DNA from 2 places in the Stenotrophomonas sp. C-A genome. Region 1 is predicted to be linked to the other one. Evidence: riboswitches for the same ligand, from Rfam matches in the RefSeq annotation. Region 1 holds a riboswitch; the other holds the start of a gene.
The links. Region 1 has a riboswitch for glycine ahead of gcvP (aminomethyl-transferring glycine dehydrogenase). Riboswitches for the same ligand answer to the same signal wherever they lie in the genome.

Region 1 (9,146 bases):
CACTGCGTTGATATGTTGGCTGCTTTCGCTCGGCCTGTATGTCCTGATCCGCCGTCAGCTGGACCGTCCCCACCGCCAGGAGGCAAACGCATGAGTGCATCGGTCCAACGCCCCGCCCGTCTTCCCGCGTTGGCGAACCTTCGCCGCTGGCGGCCGCAGCTCTCCACCGAAGCACTGATTGCACTGACCAGCCTGTTCTTTGCGGTGGCCGGCAACGGCCTGTTCTGGCACAGCGCGATGGCCAGCCATCCGGGCAGCCTGCGCTACGCACTGTCGCTGCTGCTGTTGCTGCTGGGTGCGCACGGCGTGCTGCTGGGCATCCTGGTCTGGCGCTGGAACGCCAAGGTGGTGATCAGCCTGCTGCTGCTGGTGACTGCATTCGCTGCGCACTACATGAGCCGTTACCACATCTACCTGGATGCGGACATGCTGCGCAACGTGCTGGCGACCGATCCCAAGGAAAGCCGCGAGCTGATGACCGTGTCGCTGGTGTGGCCGGTGCTGTTGCTGGCGGTGTTGCCGATGATCGTGCTGTGGCGCGTGGAGCTGCGCCGCCGCAGCTGGGGCCGCAGCCTGCTCTGGCGCGTCGGCTTCCTGGTGGTGGCGGCAGTGACCGCGGTAGGCGGCGCATTGATCTCGTTCCAGGATGTCTCGGCACTGATGCGCAACCAGCGCGAAGTGCGTTACCTCGCCACCCCGGCCAACGTGCTGCTGGGCATGCCGCGCGCACTGCGTGGCGACAACCCGGTGCAGCGCGCGCCGAAGCTGCCGATCGGTACCGATGCCAAGGCCACCCCACGTGCACCTGCCAGCAAGCCGCGCCTGCTGGTGATCGTCATGGGCGAAACCGTGCGCGCGCAGAACTGGGGCCTCAACGGTGGCCGCAACACCACCCCGGAACTGGCCCAGGCACCGGTGATCAACTTCCCCGACATGCACTCCTGCGGCACCAGCACCGAAGTGTCGCTGCCGTGCCTGTTCTCGCCGTGGGGACGCCACGAGTACGACGAGAAGAAGATCCGTGCACACCAGTCGCTGCTGCATGTGCTGAACCGTGCCGGCATCGCACCGTTGTGGCGTGACAACCAGTCCGGCTGCAAGGGCGTGTGCGAAGGCCTGGAGTTCCAGTCGCTGTCCGATGCGACCACCCCGGGCCTGTGCGCGGACGGCCGCTGCATGGACGAGATCCTGCTGCAGGACCTGGCCACCCAGGTGCGCGCCAAGCCCGGCGACCGCGTGGTGGTGCTGCACCAGCTGGGCAACCATGGCCCGGCGTACTTCGAGCGTTACCCGGCCGCATTTGCGCGCTTCAAGCCAACCTGCGACACCCGTGACATCGGCCGCTGCTCACGCGAGGAGATCACCAACAGCTACGACAACGCCGTGCTGTACACCGATCATTTCCTGAGCAAGACCATCGGCACGCTGCAGGGCATGCAGGACTACGACACGGCCATGATCTACCTGTCCGACCACGGCGAGTCGCTGGGCGAGAAGGGCCTGTTCCTGCATGGCGTGCCGTACGCGATCGCCCCGGCCGAGCAGACCCGCGTGCCGATGACGATGTGGTTTTCGCCGGGCTTCGCCAGCAGCCGCGGGCTGGACCTGCAGTGCGTGCGCAAGCGTTCGGCGGCGTACACCGACCATGACAACCTGTTCCCGTCGGTGCTGGGCCTGATGCAGGTGAAGACCTCGCTGTACGAGCGCGATCGCGACGTGTTCGCCAACTGCGAGAGTTGAGGGTTTGTCGGCAGGGCTGCGCCCGGCACCCGCCGAGGCCACTGCACAAGCAACGGCAACAGCAGAAGCAGGCGATTCGTGGTTTGGCGGGGCGGTGTCGGAATGCGGGGACGCCGCAAGTACGTCCATGTAGGCTTGGCAGCCGCATCCATGCGGCTGACACCCCGCACTCCGACACCGCCCCACTTCTGACAGATTGTCCCGATCTGGTAGATCCACGCCATGCGTGGATGAATTTCCATCGGAATCGAATAGTCGAATTGAATTCGAAAAGCATCCACGCATGGCGTGGATCAATGACAGGTCGCGGAAATCTGTCGAAGGCGGGGTGGGTCCGGTTGCGGGGGCGTGAGCGCCATGGATGGCGCGACCGAGCCTCCATGGACGGATTTACGGCGTCCCCCGCAACCGGACCCGCCCCGCCAAACCACGGATAGTCCGCTGTTGCTGTTGCTTCGGCTTTGCCGTTGCTCGAAGGCCTCTGCGGGTGCCGGGCGCCGCCCGGCCGACTTCCGCCACTTGCGGTGGCAGCCACTGCCCACTAGCCTTCGGCCGTCGTTCACCACCCAAGGACCGCCCGTGAAACACCGTCATCTCCTGCTGGCCGCGGCAGTCGCCGCCGCCACGCTGGCCCTGGCCGCCTGCAAGAAGGAACCCACCCCAGGCACCGATACCGCCAGCAGCAGCGCCCCGGCCGGCGAAACCGCCGACCAGTTCGTGGCCCGCATCAATGCCGAATTCAAGGCCGCCTACCCGGAGATGACCTCGGCGCAGTGGCTGTCCTCCACCTACATCAACAGTGATTCCGAACGCATCGCGGCCAAGGCCAACGAGCGCTCGCTGACCCAGCTCAACAGCTGGATCGAGCAGGCCGCCAAGTTCGACGGCAAGCCGATGAGCGAAGACAGCAAGCGCGCGATCCACCTGCTGAAGCTGATGTCCTCGATGCCGGCGCCGCGCGATCCGGCCAAGCTGGCCGAGCTGACCCAGATCGCCACCCGCATGGAAGGCAGCTACGGTGCCGGCAAGTACTGCACCGACGCCAACGATCCCAACTCCTGCCGCCAGCTGGGCGAACTGGAGCAGGTGCTGGCGCGCAGCCGCGATTACGACAAGCAGCTCGATGCCTGGCTGGGCTGGCACAGCACCACCAAGAGCATGCGCGGCGACTACCAGAAATTCGTCGGCCTGGTGAACGAAGGTGCCAAGGGCATGGGCTTCACCGATGCCGGGCAGATGTGGCGCAGCGGCTACGACATGCCGCCGGAGCAGATCGGCCCTGAAACCGATCGCCTGTGGGAGCAGGTCAAGCCGATGTACGAGCAGCTGCACTGCTACGCGCGCGGCAAGCTGGACAAGACTTACGGCAAGGACAAGGCCGAAGTGGGCAATGGCCTGATCGCCGCGCACCTGCTGGGCAACATGTGGCAGCAGGACTGGTCGAACCTGTGGGACCAGTTGGAACCCTACCCGGGCGCCGGCAGCCTGGACATCACCGCGGCACTGGAGAAGCAGTACCAGACCAACCTGAGCGCGGCGCTGGCCAAGGCCGGCAAGGACGCCAACGTCGCCGCCCAGTACAAGGCGCAGCGCGAGGCCGAACTGCGTACCGCCAAGCAGATGACCGAACGCGCGCAGGACTTCTACGTGTCGCTGGGCATGCCGTCGCTGCCGCAGTCCTATTGGGAAAAAACCCAGTTCATCAAGCCCGACGACCGCGACGTGGTCTGCCACGCCAGCGCCTGGGACATGAACATGGAAGGCGACGTGCGCACCAAGATGTGCATCAAGCCGAACGAAGAGAACTTCACCACCATCTACCACGAGCTGGGCCACATCTATTACGACCTGGCCTACAACCCGCTGCCGCCGCTGTTCCAGGGCGGTGCCAACGATGGCTTCCATGAAGCGATCGGCGACACCATCGTGCTGGCGATGACGCCCAAGTACCTCAGCTCGATCGGCCTGGTCGATGCACCGACCGAAAGCCGCGAGGCGGTCATCAACAACCAGATGCGCATGGCGCTGTCGGGCGTATCGTTCCTGCCGTTCGGGCTGATGATCGACCGCTGGCGCTGGGGCGTGTTCGATGGCTCGATCACCGCCGACAACTACAACAAGGCGTGGTGGGACCTGAAGGCCAAGTACCAGGGCGTGGCGCCGGCCAGCACCCGTGGCGAAGAGTTCTTCGATCCGGGCGCGAAGTACCACGTGCCGGGCAACACCCCGTATACCCGCTACTTCCTGGCGCGCATCCTGCAGTTCCAGTTCTACAAGGGCCTGTGCGACGCGTCCGGCTACAAGGGCCCGCTGCATGAGTGCACCTTCTACGGCAACAAGGAAGCCGGCCAGAAGTACTGGGCAATGCTGAGCAAGGGTGCCAGCCAGCCGTGGCAGGCCACGCTGAAGGAGCTGACAGGCACCGACAAGCTCGATGCCGGCCCGATGATCGAGTACTTCACTCCGGTCAACGAGTGGCTGAAGCAGCAGAACGAAGGCCAGATGTGCGGCTGGCAGGCCAACGCGGCCCCGGCGGCGAAATGAGAAAAGGGGCGGGTCCGCGAGGATCCGCCCCTTCTCCGTGTTGTAGAGCCGAGCCATGCTCGGCTCTACATATCGGGCGCGATCAGCTGTTCTTCTTCGCGGCCATTGCCGCGGCAAGTTCGGCCTTGAATTCCTCGAAGGTCTGGCCCTTCTCCTTGGCTTCGGCCTGCGCCGCATCACGCAGCGCATCGGAGTACATCAGGCGCACCGGCGTGCCCTTGCGCTCGTGCAGCTCACCGGCCTGCATGATCAGCGCCAGCACCTGCGCAGCGCTCTCGCTGTGGCCCGCGATGCGGCCGTCCATGCCCAGCACCCATTCACCGTCGCGGCGCACGACACCGGCCAGCAGGGTGCGCTGCGCGTCGCGCAGTTCGGCATGCGGTTCCACCGGCGACGCCTGCGCGGCGGCCTTGTTGGCGGCCTGCTTTTCCTGGCGACGGCGCTGGTCGCGGCGGGTCTTGGAGCTGGTGGACATGGTGCGGTACCGCTGCGAAGGGGGGCGCAAGGATAGCGCACCCCGCCCGCAGCGCTGCTTCACGCGTGCTCGATCCCGTCCGGTCAGTCCAGCACCTTGCCATGCCGCCAGTAGCCCATGAAGGTGATCGCGCGGCGGTCCAGCCCGCAATCGCGCACCAGGTGGCGGCGGATCGCCATCACCGCCCCCGCCTCGCCCGCCACCCAGGCATACAGCGGCCCGGCCACACTGGCATCGGCCTGTTCCCAGAGGATCTGCGCGTCAACGTCGATTTCTTCCAGTTCGTCGCCAGCGGCCACGCTCGAGGCCGCTGCCAGCCGCGCCTGCACCGCCTGCAGCAACGGCTGTCCGTAGGCGGCCTGCCCGCGCGGCAGCCAGACCAGCTCGGCGCTGGAGGGCGCCTTCAGGTGCACTGCATCACCGGCCTGCGCTACCTCCAGCAGCGCCAGCGTGCGCGGTGGGTCGACCATGGCCGACAGTTCCTCAAGGATGCCGGCCACCGCAGGCAACGCGGTTTCATCGGCCACCAGCAGCACCTGGCCGACACCGGCCGGTGGCTTCCACTCCCAGCCCTGGCTGCTCTCGGCACAGTCGGCGTCCGGGGCCAGCAGCACCACGCGGTCGCCGGGGCGGGCGTGCATGGCCCAGCGCGAAGCGGGGCCGGTTTCGCCATGGATGACGAAATCGACATCGACCTCGCCTTGCTCGGCCCGCAACTGGCGGATGGTGTAGGTACGCATCGGCGGGCGCTGATCGTCCGGCAGGGCCCGGTAGCGCGGGTACCAGTCGTCACCGCTGAGGACCTGCGGCACATCCTGGCCGGGCAAGGGGAAGAACACCTTGATGCGCTGGTCCGGGCCTTCGGTTTTCATCCGCGCCACGTCGGCACCGGTGAACACCATGCGGTCCAGGGAAGGGGAAAGAACGCGGCGCTCCTTCAGCGCCACCTCGAACAGGCGGTAGGTCTGCTGCGCAGCCATGGGGGAACCTCATGCAACGACATCGGATCGGCTGGCTGTCGTGCATCCACGCACCGGCTGGCTGGAGTCCCCAGCCTAGTCCGGTCGTTCCTCGTCGCAAGCGTTGCGGGCGTCGCGGCCCGCCCTACCCCTGCGCGCTGCTCAATGGCCCGTGCAGGCCGCCTGCGCCGCGCGTTCACGCTGGTGTTCCCAGTACCAGAACACGAAGCCGGCGCCGAAGAACGCGGCCTGGCCCAGTGCCAAGTGCAGCGGGCTGGCACTGAGCAGCGGCGACACCACACCGGCCACCACCGTGCTGATCATCAGCTGCACGAAGGCCTGCAGCGACGAGGCCAGTCCGCGCTGGTGCGGATACATGTCCAGCACCGCCAGCGCCAGGATCGGGAAGATCAGCGCCATGCCCATGCCGCCCAGGAAGATCGGCATCACCGCCCACGGCAGCGCGAACTGCGGCGCCAGGCTGACGTAGCCGATGTTCAACACGGCAGAGACCGCACACAAGGTAAAGCCGAGGGCCACCTGCCGCGTCGGTGTGCTGTGCCCGGCCATGCGCCCGGACAGGAACGAGCCGGTGGTCATGCCGCCGATGGTGGGGATGAACAACCAGGCGAAACCGCCCTCGCCCAGGTGCAGGTGCTGCATCACGAACACCGGTGCCGAGGAGATGTACAGGAAGATGCCGCCGAAACCGATGCTGCCGGCCAGCGCCAGGCGCAGGAAGCGCGGGTTGAAGCCGATGCGCACGTAGTCACGCAGCAGCACGCGCGGCGACAGCGGCACCCGTGCCTCGACCGCATGGGTTTCCGGCAGGAAGCGCGCGGTGGCCGCCAACAGCACCAGCCCGAACACCACCAGGAACCAGAAGATCAGCGGCCAGCCGGCGCCACTGAGCAGGATCCAGCCACCGATGATCGGTGCGATGGCCGGAGCGATGCCGAACAGCATCGACACCTGGCTCATCAGCCGCTGGGCATCGTGGCCGTGGTACAGGTCGCGGATCACCGCGCGGCCGACGATCATGCCGACACCCGCCGACAGGCCCTGCAGCGCGCGGAACGCCAGCAGCGTGGACAGGTCGGTGGACAGCGCGCAGCCGACCGAGGCGCCGACGAACACCACCAGACCGCCGAGGATCACCCGCTTGCGGCCCCAGGCATCGGACAGCGGGCCGTGCGCCAGACTCATCAGGCCATAGAACAGCAGGTACACGCTGATGGTCTGCTGCACCGCGACCTCGTCCACCGCCAGGCGCTGGGCCAGCTGCGGGAACGCCGGGAAGATGGTGTCGATCGAGAACGGGCCGAACATGGCCAGGCCGGCAAGCAGCAGGGCCATGCGGCGGGTGGAAGGGGCAACAGCGGCGGTCATGGAGGAAGCGTCCGGCAGGGCCATGCGTGGCACGCACGGCGGGCGCCGGTCCCCTTCTGCAGAGACGGCGCCAGATGAATTCGGGTATCCGGCTATCATAGGTGCGGATTGCGCTAGATGCCATGCAGCGGTGCACAAAACGCACGGCCGGGCCATCGGCCATTCAGGCGTGGCGGGCATACCTGGAGGCGGCCGGCGGGCCCGCAACGGGCTATAATCAGCGGGCAACACGGTGGGAGAAGCGGAACACCGCTGCCGAAGGCGCAACGCCCGTAATCGCTCAGGCCCGATACCACCCGTAACACAACTCTGGAGAGACCGGTTCGATCCGGCGCCGAAGGGGCACGAAGCTGCGGTTTTCCGCGCTTTTAAACTCTCAGGCAAAAGGACAGAGGGGCGCCCCGCAGACCGCCGACCGGCGGCTTGTGCCCGTGCGTGTGCCCTTTCCTGACGGATCCTTCGCCATGTCCCAGAACACCCCTTCCCTGCGTGAGCTCGAGCACCACAACGCGTTCGTCGAGCGCCACATCGGCCCCAACGATGCCGAGATCGCGCAGATGCTCGATGTCGTCGGCCACGCGTCGCTGGATGGCATGACCGATGCCATCGTGCCGGCCAAGATCAAGTCGCCGGCGCCGCTGGCGCTGCCGGAGTCGATGACCGAAGTACAGGCACTGGCGAAGATCCGTGCGATCGCCGACAAGAACACCGTGCTGCGCAGCTTCATCGGCCAGGGCTACTACGGCACCCACACGCCGAACGTGATCCTGCGCAACATCCTGGAAAACCCGGCCTGGTACACCGCCTACACTCCGTACCAGGCGGAAATCTCGCAGGGCCGCATGGAAGCGCTGATCAACTTCCAGACCCTGTGCGCCGACCTGACCGGCATGGAAATCGCCAACGCCTCGCTGCTGGACGAAGCCACCGCCGCCGCTGAAGCGATGACCCTGGCCAAGCGTTCGGCCAAGTCGAAGTCGGACATCTTCTTCGTGCACGACGCCGTGCACCCGCAGACCCTGGAACTGCTGCGCACCCGCGCCGAGCCGATGGGCATCGTGCTGCGCGTCGGCACCCCGGCCGAAGCACTGGAAGCGGAAGCCTTCGGCCTGCTGCTGCAGTACCCGGATACCTTCGGCCAGGTCGGCGACTACAAGGCGCTGGTCGATGCCGTGCACGCGCGCGGCGGCCTGGTGGCCGTGGCCACCGACCTGCTGGCCCTGACCCTGCTGGCCGCCCCGGGCGAATGGGGCGCGGACATCGTGGTCGGCAACAGCCAGCGTTTCGGCGTGCCGTTCGGCTTCGGTGGCCCGCACGCCGCTTTCATGGCCTGCCGTGACGCCTACAAGCGCTCGATGCCGGGCCGCCTGATCGGCGTCTCGATCGATGCCCAGGGCAACCCGGCCTACCGCCTCACTCTGCAGACCCGCGAGCAGCACATCCGCCGCGAGAAAGCCACCTCCAACATCTGTACCGCGCAGGTACTGCTGGCCGTGATGGCCTCGATGTACGCCGTGTACCACGGCCCGGACGGCCTGACCCGCATTGCCCGCCGCACCCATCGCCTGGCCTCGATCCTGGCCGCAGCGCTGCGCAATGCCGGCGTGCAGGTCGGTGGCGACTTCTTCGACACCCTGCACGTCACCGGCGTGCATGCCGATGAAATCCATGCCAAGGCACGCGCCGCCGGTTACAACCTGCGCGCGATCGACAGCGACTCGGTCGGCATCAGCCTGGACGAGACCACCACCCGCGCCGACATCGTCGCCGTGGCTGCGGTGTTCGGTGCTTCGCTGGATGTCGACGCGCTGGATGCCAGCACCGCCGACGCGCTGCCGACCGGCCTGCTGCGCCAGTCCGCGTTCCTGACCCATCCGGTGTTCAACACCCACCACAGCGAGCACGAACTGCTGCGCTACCTGCGTTCGCTGGCCGACAAGGACCTGGCGATGGACCGCACGATGATCCCGCTGGGCTCGTGCACCATGAAGCTCAACGCCACCGCCGAGATGATCCCGGTGACCTGGCCGGAGTTCTCG
Region 2 (9,146 bases), 740 kb from region 1:
CCTGCAGCGCGGCCAGCAGGTGCTGGTGTTCAAGAACCGCCGTGGCTACGCGCCGGTGCTGCTGTGCCACGACTGCGGCTGGACCGCACCGTGCAACCGCTGCGATGCACCGATGACCGTGCATGGCGGCGGCCGTCGCCTGCAGTGCCATCACTGTGGCGCGCGGCAACCGGCACCGCTGGCATGCCCCGCGTGCGGCAGCCTGGCGCTGCAACCGCAGGGCATCGGCACCGAGCGCCTGGAAGAACATCTCACCGCCGCCTTCGCCGATTTCCCGGTGGTGCGCATCGACCGCGGCACCACCTCACGCCGCGATGCCCTGGAACAACAGCTGGCGAAACTGGGCGACCAGCCCGGCATCCTGGTCGGCACGCAGATCCTGGCCAAGGGCCACGACCTGCCGAAGCTGACCCTGGTAGTGGTGGTCGGCATCGACGAGGGCCTGTTCTCGGCCGATTTCCGCGCCAGCGAGAAACTGGCACAGCAGCTGATCCAGGTAGCCGGCCGCGCCGGACGTGCACGTGACCCCGGCGAAGTCTGGCTGCAGACCCATCACCCCGGACACCCGCTGCTGGAAACCCTGGTAAGCGGTGGCTACCACCCGTTCGCGCAGGCCGAGTTGAACCAGCGCCAGGCGGCCGGATTCCCCCCGTTCGCGCATCTGGCGCTGATGCGTGCCGAAGCGCAGCAGGTGGAGCACGCCAATGCGTTCCTGCTGGCGGCCCGGCAACTGCTGGGCGAGCAGAACGTGGTGGAGGCCTACGGGCCGATGCCGGCACCGATGCCACGGCGTGCCGGCTACCAGCGCACGCAGCTGCTGCTTTCGGCACTGCAGCGGCCGCCGTTGCATGGGGTGCTTTCGCAGCTGGTTCCGCAGCTGTATGCGCTGCCGGAAGCACGCAAGGTGCGCTGGTCGCTGGATGTGGATCCGACGGACCTGTATTGATCCGGTCGGTGCTGCCGAGCATGGCTCGGCACTACGGTAGAGCCGAGCCATGCTCGGCTGCTTCTCTTTCCAGGAAAAGACCCGGCCCCGCTTACGTCAGCGGCGACATCACGCCGCGCTGGTAGGCCGGCCGCTCGCGCAGGCGGGCATACCAGTCGGCCAGGTGCGGCAGTTCCGGGCGCTGGATCGGCAGTTCGAACCAGGCATAGATCAGCGAGCCCAGCGGGATGTCACCCATCGCGAATTTCTCACCCGACAGCCACGGCTGTTTGGCCAGCGTGGCATCGGCCATCGCCAGGTAGTCACCGGCACGCACGATGGCGGCATTGATGCGCGATTCGTCACGGTCGGCCGGGGCGGTGCGCATGATGCCCCAGATCAGATCGGTGTACAGCGGCGCCATCCGCGAGGTGCTCCAGTCCATCCACTTCTCGGCCTGGGCACGCTCCATCGGGTCTTCGGCGTACAGGGTGCCCAGCGCGTAGCGGGCGCTCAGGTAGCGCACGATGGCGTTCGATTCCCACAGCGGCAGGCCGTGGTCTTCGATCACCGGCACCAGGCTGTTGGGATTCATCGCCTGGTACTCCGGCGTCTGCGTGCCGCCGTGGCTGCCACCGACTTCGATGGATTCATACGGCAGGCCGATCTCCTCGGCGCACCACAGCACCTTGCGGACGTTACTGGAATTGCGGCGGCCCCAGATCTTCAACATGCGGGTTTTTTCCTTGCTGGCAATGCGAGCGGCAACGATACGCCTGATCGGGTGGGGTGTGTGCGCGCCGGATGCCGGATCTGGCATCCGGGCGTTGCCGGCCAGCGGCCGGCACTACCTGTTCTTCTTCGGCAACGCGCGCACGTAGGACGACTTGCCGTCCTTCTTCAGCTCGAACAACCCGATCGCTGCCAGCAGATCACTGAGCTTGCCGTAACCGTAGTTGCGCGGATCGAACGAAGCCTGGTTGCCGATCTGGCTGCCAACCGGGCCCAGGTGCGACCAGCCGTCCTCACCTTCGGCCGCCGAAACCGCGCGACGCAGCATCTTCACCAGCCGCGTATCGCTGCGCATTTCCGCACCGCTCTTGCGCGGGCGGGCATCGTCGTTGGCCACCGGCTCGTTCGAGGCCTGTTCGCTGGAGGCCTGTTCGGTATCCGGCACGCTGGCATGGGTCTGGCCCAGCGCTTCCAGATAGGTGAACTTCGAGCACGCGTTGACGAATGGCTCGGGCGTCTTCTTCTCGCCGAAGCCATACACCTTCACGCCGTCGGTCAGCAGGCGCATCACCATCGGAGTGAAATCGGCATCACTGGAGACGATGGCGAAACCATCCAGATTGCGCGCGTACAGCAGATCCATGGCGTCGATCACCATCGCCATGTCCGAGGCATTCTTGCCCTTGCTGTAGGCAAACTGCTGGATCGGACGGATCGCGTACTCGTGCAGCACCGCCTCCCAGCCCTTCAACCGCGGACTCTTCCAGTTGCCATAGGCGCGGCGTACGTTGGCCACACCGTAGCGGGCGACTTCGGCCAGGACCTCGTCGATCTTCGAGGCCGGCGCGTTGTCGGCGTCGATCAACAGGGCGATGCGCTTTTCCGGTTCGCTCATGGGCTCCTCACGGGCCGTTGCCTGAACCCGAGTATCGCCGATCCACGCGGGCGCTGACGTGACAGGGGGCCATCATGCGAAGATGCCAGGCGCTTCCCCCAATGCCCCCACTGGAGTGAGTCGATGAGTCGCGAGCGCGTTCCCCACCTGGTTGTTGTCGGCGGCGGTTTTGCCGGTCTCTGGGCCACCCGTGCCCTGGCCCGCGAGCGCATACGCATCACCCTGGTCGACCGCCGCAACCATCACCTCTTCCAGCCGCTGCTGTACCAAGTGGCCACCGCCGGCCTGTCCGCCCCGGATATCGCCGCACCGCTGCGCCACATCCTCGGACACCAGCGCAATGTGGAAGTCCGCCTCGGCGAAGTGGTGGCCATCGACAAGCAGGCCCGGCAGATCCGCATGGCCGATGGCAGCACGCTGGACTACGACAGCCTGCTGCTGGCCACCGGCGCCACCCACGCCTACTTCGGCAACGACCAATGGGCCGATGATGTGCCCGGGCTGAAGACGCTGGACGATGCCATCGCGCTGCGCCGCAAGCTGCTGCTGGCGTTCGAGCGCGCCGAGGCAGAACCGGACCCGGCGAAGAAGGCCGCATGGTTGAGCTTCGCCGTGGTTGGCGGTGGACCTACCGGCGTCGAACTGGCCGGCACGCTGGCCGAGATCGCGCGCCATACCCTGCGCAACGAGTTCCGCCACATCGACCCGGCCAGCGCAAAGGTGAGGCTGGTCGAGGCCGGTCCGCGCGTACTGTCCTCGTTCCCGGAAGTACTTTCGCTGAAGGCGCGCCGGCAGCTGGAAAAGCTGGGCGTGGAAGTGCTGACCGGCACTCCGGTGAGCGACATCGACAGCCAGGGCTTCAGGCTCGGCGATCAGTTCGTGCCGGCACGCACGGTGGTGTGGGCCGCCGGTGTGGCCGCTTCACCGCTGGCGCGCACGCTGGAGGTGCCGCTGGACCGCGCCGGGCGCGTGCAGGTGCAACCCGACCTCACCCTGTCTGGCCACCCGGAACTGTTCGTGGCTGGCGATCTGGCCGTATTGAACCAGGCCAACGGCAAGCCGGTGCCTGGCGTGGCGCCCGCGGCCAAGCAGATGGGCAAGTACGTGGCCGAGGTGATCCGCGCGCGCCTGCACGGCAAGCCCGAACCCGGCCCGTTCAAGTACGCAGACTTCGGCAACCTGGCCACGATCGGCCGCATGGCTGCGATCGTGCATCTGGGCCGGCTGCAGCTGTCCGGTGTGCTGGCGTGGTGGTTCTGGCTGGCCGCGCACGTGTTCTTCCTGATCGGCTTCCGCAACCGCATCGTGGTGCTGCTGAACTGGGCCGTGGCGTACTGGAGCTACCAGCGCAGCGCGCGCATCATCTTCGGTGATGACCAGGACGACCGGCGACCGAAGCGCTAGGAGCGCACGCATGCTCCTGTAGCGCCGAGCCATGCTCGGCTGCACTTCGCGCGGATTGCAGAAGCCGAGCATGGGCTCGGCTCTACGGCGCCTTCGGTTTCGGGTACCACAACGCGTTGACGATGACCCAGCGCTGGTCGAAGCGTCCCATGTGGAAGTAGTCGACAAACCACGGCGTTTCCAGCCGCACCGACGCCGCGTTGCCGGTCACATCCAGCACCGTGCAGCGGCGGTCCCATTGATCCTTCGGGTTCTTCAACGCGCCCTGCTTCGTCAACGAGACCAGTTCTTCCTTCGACATCCGGCGCAGGCCCAGTCGTTCGTCGGGTGTATCGCCGAGAACCGCGCGCTTGGCCAGGTCCGGATGCAGGGAGCGGGCGACGCGCTGCGGGTCGGCCTCCAGCTGGCCGTCGACGTAGTCGTGGCAGGTGGCTTCGATGGCCGCGAGGGTGGCCGGATCGGCGGCAGGGCTCGTTGCTGCGGAGAGAGCAAACAGCAGGGCGATCGTGGACATCCGGGTCTCCAGCTCTGGGCGCGGGGCGATCATGGCATGGCTGGAAGCGCCCATCCACGCAGGGCGTGGATCTACTGTAGAGCCGAGCCCATGCTCGGCTTCACCATCAGGCAGCAGCAACGACAGCCGAGCGTGGGCTCGGCTCTACAGAAGCGCAGGATCCGGCGCCTGCAGCCAGGCCAGCTTGCGTTCGCGCGACTGCTGCTTGAGTTGCCACTCGGCCCGCGAGGCGGCGGCCCGGTCCGGGTATTCGCGCACGGCCAGCACGCGCAGCGGCGGCCGGGCCCGGGTGTAGCGCGCGCCCTTGCCCGCCTGGTGGGCGGCGAAACGCGCCTCCACATCAGTGCTGATGCCGGCGTAATAGCTGCCATCCCGGCATTCGAGCAGGTACAGGAACCACGGGCGGAGGGACGGGGCCATGCCCGGATTATGCCGTGCTGCACTGCAGCGGATATACTGGCGGCCGAATGCAGGAGAGAGGCGCCGCGCTGGCGCCCGCCGAAGGCGCAGGCTCCCATGATCGCTCAGGCCGGTGGGCTGGAATCCCACCAACCATGCATTCGACTCGCCGAGCTGGAGAGAGGTCACCGGGCACGCCCGGGACGATCCGCCGAAGGGGCACGCGGCCCATGCCGCTGAACTCTCAGGCAAAAGGACAGCGGGAGCGGCACCGGTCATCGTCATCCCGTCATTGCGCAGGCAGTGGCGGTAGTCGCGCATGGCCGGCCCCACCGCGCCCGGAGCCTGTCCCATGCTGCTGTCCATCATCTACCTGATCGCCATTTCCGCCGAAGCCATGACCGGCGCGCTGTCCGCCGGCCGCCGCCGCATGGACCTGTTCGGCGTGGTCATGATCGCCTGCGTCACCGCACTCGGTGGCGGTTCGCTGCGCGACATCCTGCTCGGCCACTACCCGCTGGGCTGGGTGAAGCATCCCGAGTACCTGGGCTTCACCGTATGCGCGGCGCTGATCGCCACCTGGGTGGCGCGCTGGATGCACCACTTCCGTCGCACCTTCCTGGTACTCGATGGTCTGGGCCTGATCGCCTTCACCCTGATCGGCTGCTCGATCGCGCGCGAAGCCGGCCATGCGATGCCGATCGTGCTGATCGCCGGCATGCTGACCGGCGCGTTCGGCGGCGTGCTGCGCGACATCCTCTGCAACGAGGTGCCGCTGATCTTCCAGAAGGAGCTGTACGCGATCATCGCGCTGCTGACCGGCGCGGCCTACCTGTTGCTGCTGCACTGGGGCGTGGCCGACGCCACCGCGATCCTGTGCTGCCTGGGCGGCGGCTTCGCGCTGCGCCTGCTGGCGATCCACTACCGCTGGGAAATGCCGAAATTCGTCTATCACGACGAAGTGCATTGAGGTTCGCGTTCTCGACGTGGCCCAGCGCTTGTTGCCGTGTTGCGTTGGGACGCTGTCTCCAGCGCCGCGGCGCCCATCTGGTCCCTCAGTGGCGGACCACGAATCCCCCGGAGCGCCCACTGGACGGCGCCCGCAGCTCTTCATCGAATGCATCCTTGATCGCGTTGATCGCCGCGCCGCGGTCCATCCCGCCATCCACGACCAGAGCATCTGCGACATGCTGGGCAACGTCTGCCAGGATACGTCCCCACGCATGCTCCTCTCGAACACCAGGACGATCGCCATACAGGCCAACGTTCAGCGAAGCATGCAATCCCCGTTCGGCAATCCACACGCGGATCATCTCGATGGAATCCTCATCGCGCTGTGCGGCTTCTGGAATGATCAGTTCTTTCATGGCTGCGGCCACCAAACAGGAAGTGGCATTGTGACGTGACCTGGAGCGTACGTGGAGCGGATCTTCTACAAAGCCCCGCGCTTCGCGGGCTCGACGCTGCATGAAGGCCCCATCCATCGGTCTCACCACCCCGGCGATGTACCTGGCGCTGTCGCTCATGCGCAGCGCCAGGCGCATCGCCGGTGCAGATGGGCCGGTCTCCAACTCCGACCGGCCCTGATCGCGGCCGCCCCCCCGCAGGCGCTGGCCGCCATCCACACACGTGCCGCACTCAAGCGGCTTCGGACACCTTTACGTCGCGACGGGCACGCACGGCCGCGGCCAGTCGCTCCAGCACCGTCACGGTGGTGTCCCAGTCGATGCAGCCATCGGTGATGCTCTGCCCGTAGACCAGCGGCTGGCCTTCCACCAGTTCCTGGCGGCCACCGACCAGATGGCTCTCGATCATCACGCCAACGATGCGCTGTTCGCCGTCTTCCAGCTGAACGGCGATGTCGTCGATCACCTTCGGCTGGTTCTCCGGGTTCTTCAGGCTGTTGGCATGGCTGGCGTCGATCATCAGGCGCGCCGGCAGCTTGGCCTTGGCCAGCACCTGGCAGGCCTCGGCAACACTGCCTGCGTCGTAGTTCGGCTGCTTGCCACCGCGCAGGATCACATGGCAATCCGGGTTGCCGGTGGTCGACACGATGGCGGTGCCGCCCTGCTTGGTGACCGACAGGAAGTGATGCGGATTGGACGCCGCACCCACTGCGTCAGCGGCGATCTTCACGTTGCCATCGGTGCCGTTCTTGAAACCGACCGGGCACGACAGCCCCGAGGCCAGCTCGCGATGCACCTGGCTTTCAGTGGTGCGTGCGCCGATCGCGCCCCATGCCACCAGGTCGGCGATGTACTGCGGCGAAATCACGTCGAGGAACTCGACACCGGCCGGCAGGCCCAGCTTGTTGATGTCGCGCAGCAGGCCGCGTGCGATGCGCAGGCCCTTGTCGATCTTGAAGCTGCCATCCAGGTCCGGATCGTTGATCAGGCCTTTCCAGCCCACCGTGGTGCGCGGCTTCTCGAAGTACACGCGCATGACGATTTCCAGTTCGCCGGCCAGCGCGTCACGCAGCGGCTTCAGGCGCTGGGCGTACTCGATGGCGGCCTTCGGGTCGTGGATCGAGCACGGGCCGACCACCACTGCCAGGCGGTCGTCGCGGCCATGCAGGATCTGGTGCAGGGCCGCGCGCGAGGCGCTGACGGTGTCGGAGGCTTCATCGTCACAGGGCAGCATCGCCAGCAGCTGGGCAGGCGGTGTCAGCGGTTCGATGGTGCGGATACGCAGGTCGTCGGTGTGCGGGGGCATTGCGGGAGATCTCCGGAACGTTGGGGGTCCCCAGCGTGGCGGCATGAAAAAAGCCGCCAGGTTCGCTGGCGGCTTTCGGGAATGCGTCTGAAGCTTTCTTCAGGGTGAGCGCAGTCCTTCCTCCGCCAGTGGCTTCGGAAAGTAATACCAGTAAAAGCTGGTGGGGGCTGCGTTCATGGGATCTATTGATAGCACAGCTTTTGCGCAGTGCAAACTGTTTCATCCGCAACTGGGGACGCGGTTCAGCGAGGTGCGCGCCGGCCCGGCCTACGCGGCGGCAACCACGCAACGTCGCTCATTTCCCATGCACTTCCACGTCCAGCAGCAGACCCTCATGGATGTCGGCCCAGCGTTCCAGCACGCGATCCAGTTCCTGCCGGGCCTCGTCCAGCTGCTCGGGGTTGAGCAGGGAACGCGCGGTGTAGAGGTCGGAAACCAACCGCCGCAGGGCCGATTCCTGGATGGCCACCGACGGCCCCTCCAGCCCCGGCAACTGCAACGCCGGGCTGTCGCCAAGAGGGCCGAACAGCGTGACCTGGAGCGTGCTCTGCATGATCGACTTCCCTGCGGATGGACATGGGCAATGTCCTGTTTACCGCGTCCGGGTGACAGGCGCATGTGCCACCCATGCCGAGGGCCGGGAACTGCCGGCGTCTGCCGCCCCGCTACAAGGCGGCCAGGTCGGCCAGGTGCTGGGCCATGCTGTCCATCGCGCCTACCGCATGGGTGGTGGTGAAGTACTCATGCCAGCCGGTAGCGGCAATGCCAGCCACCAGCGCATCGACCTCCTCGCGGCTCGCGCAGCGCCAGACCGCATAGAACTGTTCATCGCTGCTGTGCGGTACGTCCCTGGCAATGCGGCCCATCGCCAGCGGCGTGATGCGGGCTGGATCGAACTGCTGCATGCCGGCGCCAATACGGGCGAAGAAGGCATTCCGCTGCTCGGGCGGCAGTGTGGTCCAGGCCGGCGTGGCGGTATAGAGCTCGATGAAGGTGTGCGACATGGTGGTTCTTCCTTGAGGATTACGAGGTTGCGGGGTTGTCGGCCAGCGGCCGGCACTACCGGAGCGAGCGCAGTGCGCGTTTGCGGACGTAGGCGTTGGCGTCGCTGTGGCGCTCGTGCTGCCAACGCGTGCACAGCTCGCGCAGCCACTTCGGCTGAGTCTTGCCGGCATCATTGAGCCAGTTGCCGACCGAATCCTGCACGTAGCGTTCCGGGTCGTCAGCCAGTGCTTCCAGCATCGGCAATGCATGTTCAGGGTGCTGCTTGAACAGCGCGATATGCGCGGCCCAGACACCGCGCGGACGCAGTGCTTCGCAGGCGAAGCGGCGCAGGTACGGCGATGTTTCCTGTGTCCACGGTTGCAGGTTCTCAAGCGCCTGCATTGGCACGGCAACGATGTCCGTGCGTAGCGCCAGCCACGCCCATTCGCGCACACCGAAGTGTGGATCATCGGCTAGCGTGCGCATGTGCTGCAGCTTCTCTGCCAACGTTGCACGGGCATCGCTGCCGATCAGGTAGCAGGCCCAGCCGCGCACGGTATCGGACGCATGGTCCTGCCATT

Region 2: linked by a shared signal. The riboswitch ahead of ACW5IY_RS19540 (trimeric intracellular cation channel family protein) and the one ahead of gcvP (aminomethyl-transferring glycine dehydrogenase) in region 1 are both predicted to bind glycine.

Annotation. Positions count from the first base shown of each region.
Region 1 covers NZ_CM132916.1:3,461,957-3,471,102, forward strand. Annotated here, with positions in the region: gene ACW5IY_RS16305 (phosphatase PAP2 family protein) at 1-94, shown strand, start outside; gene ACW5IY_RS16310 (phosphoethanolamine--lipid A transferase) at 91-1,740, shown strand; gene ACW5IY_RS16315 (M2 family metallopeptidase) at 2,320-4,284, shown strand; gene ACW5IY_RS16320 (hypothetical protein) at 4,367-4,759, opposite strand; gene ACW5IY_RS16325 (siderophore-interacting protein) at 4,843-5,739, opposite strand; gene ACW5IY_RS16330 (Bcr/CflA family efflux MFS transporter) at 5,881-7,107, opposite strand; glycine riboswitch at 7,407-7,509, shown strand; gene gcvP (aminomethyl-transferring glycine dehydrogenase) at 7,572-9,146, shown strand, end outside.
Region 2 covers NZ_CM132916.1:4,202,007-4,211,152, forward strand. Annotated here, with positions in the region: gene ACW5IY_RS19510 (primosomal protein N') at 1-946, shown strand, start outside; gene ACW5IY_RS19515 (glutathione S-transferase family protein) at 1,038-1,658, opposite strand; gene ACW5IY_RS19520 (NYN domain-containing protein) at 1,773-2,552, opposite strand; gene ACW5IY_RS19525 (NAD(P)/FAD-dependent oxidoreductase) at 2,676-3,956, shown strand; gene ACW5IY_RS19530 (nuclear transport factor 2 family protein) at 4,039-4,470, opposite strand; gene ACW5IY_RS19535 (GIY-YIG nuclease family protein) at 4,615-4,890, opposite strand; glycine riboswitch at 4,931-5,020, shown strand; glycine riboswitch at 5,034-5,137, shown strand; gene ACW5IY_RS19540 (trimeric intracellular cation channel family protein) at 5,222-5,839, shown strand; gene ACW5IY_RS19545 (DUF5076 domain-containing protein) at 5,925-6,236, opposite strand; gene ACW5IY_RS19550 (3-deoxy-7-phosphoheptulonate synthase) at 6,508-7,581, opposite strand; gene ACW5IY_RS19555 (hypothetical protein) at 7,877-8,134, opposite strand; gene ACW5IY_RS19560 (DUF6616 family protein) at 8,247-8,585, opposite strand; gene ACW5IY_RS19565 (DNA alkylation repair protein) at 8,641-9,146, opposite strand, start outside.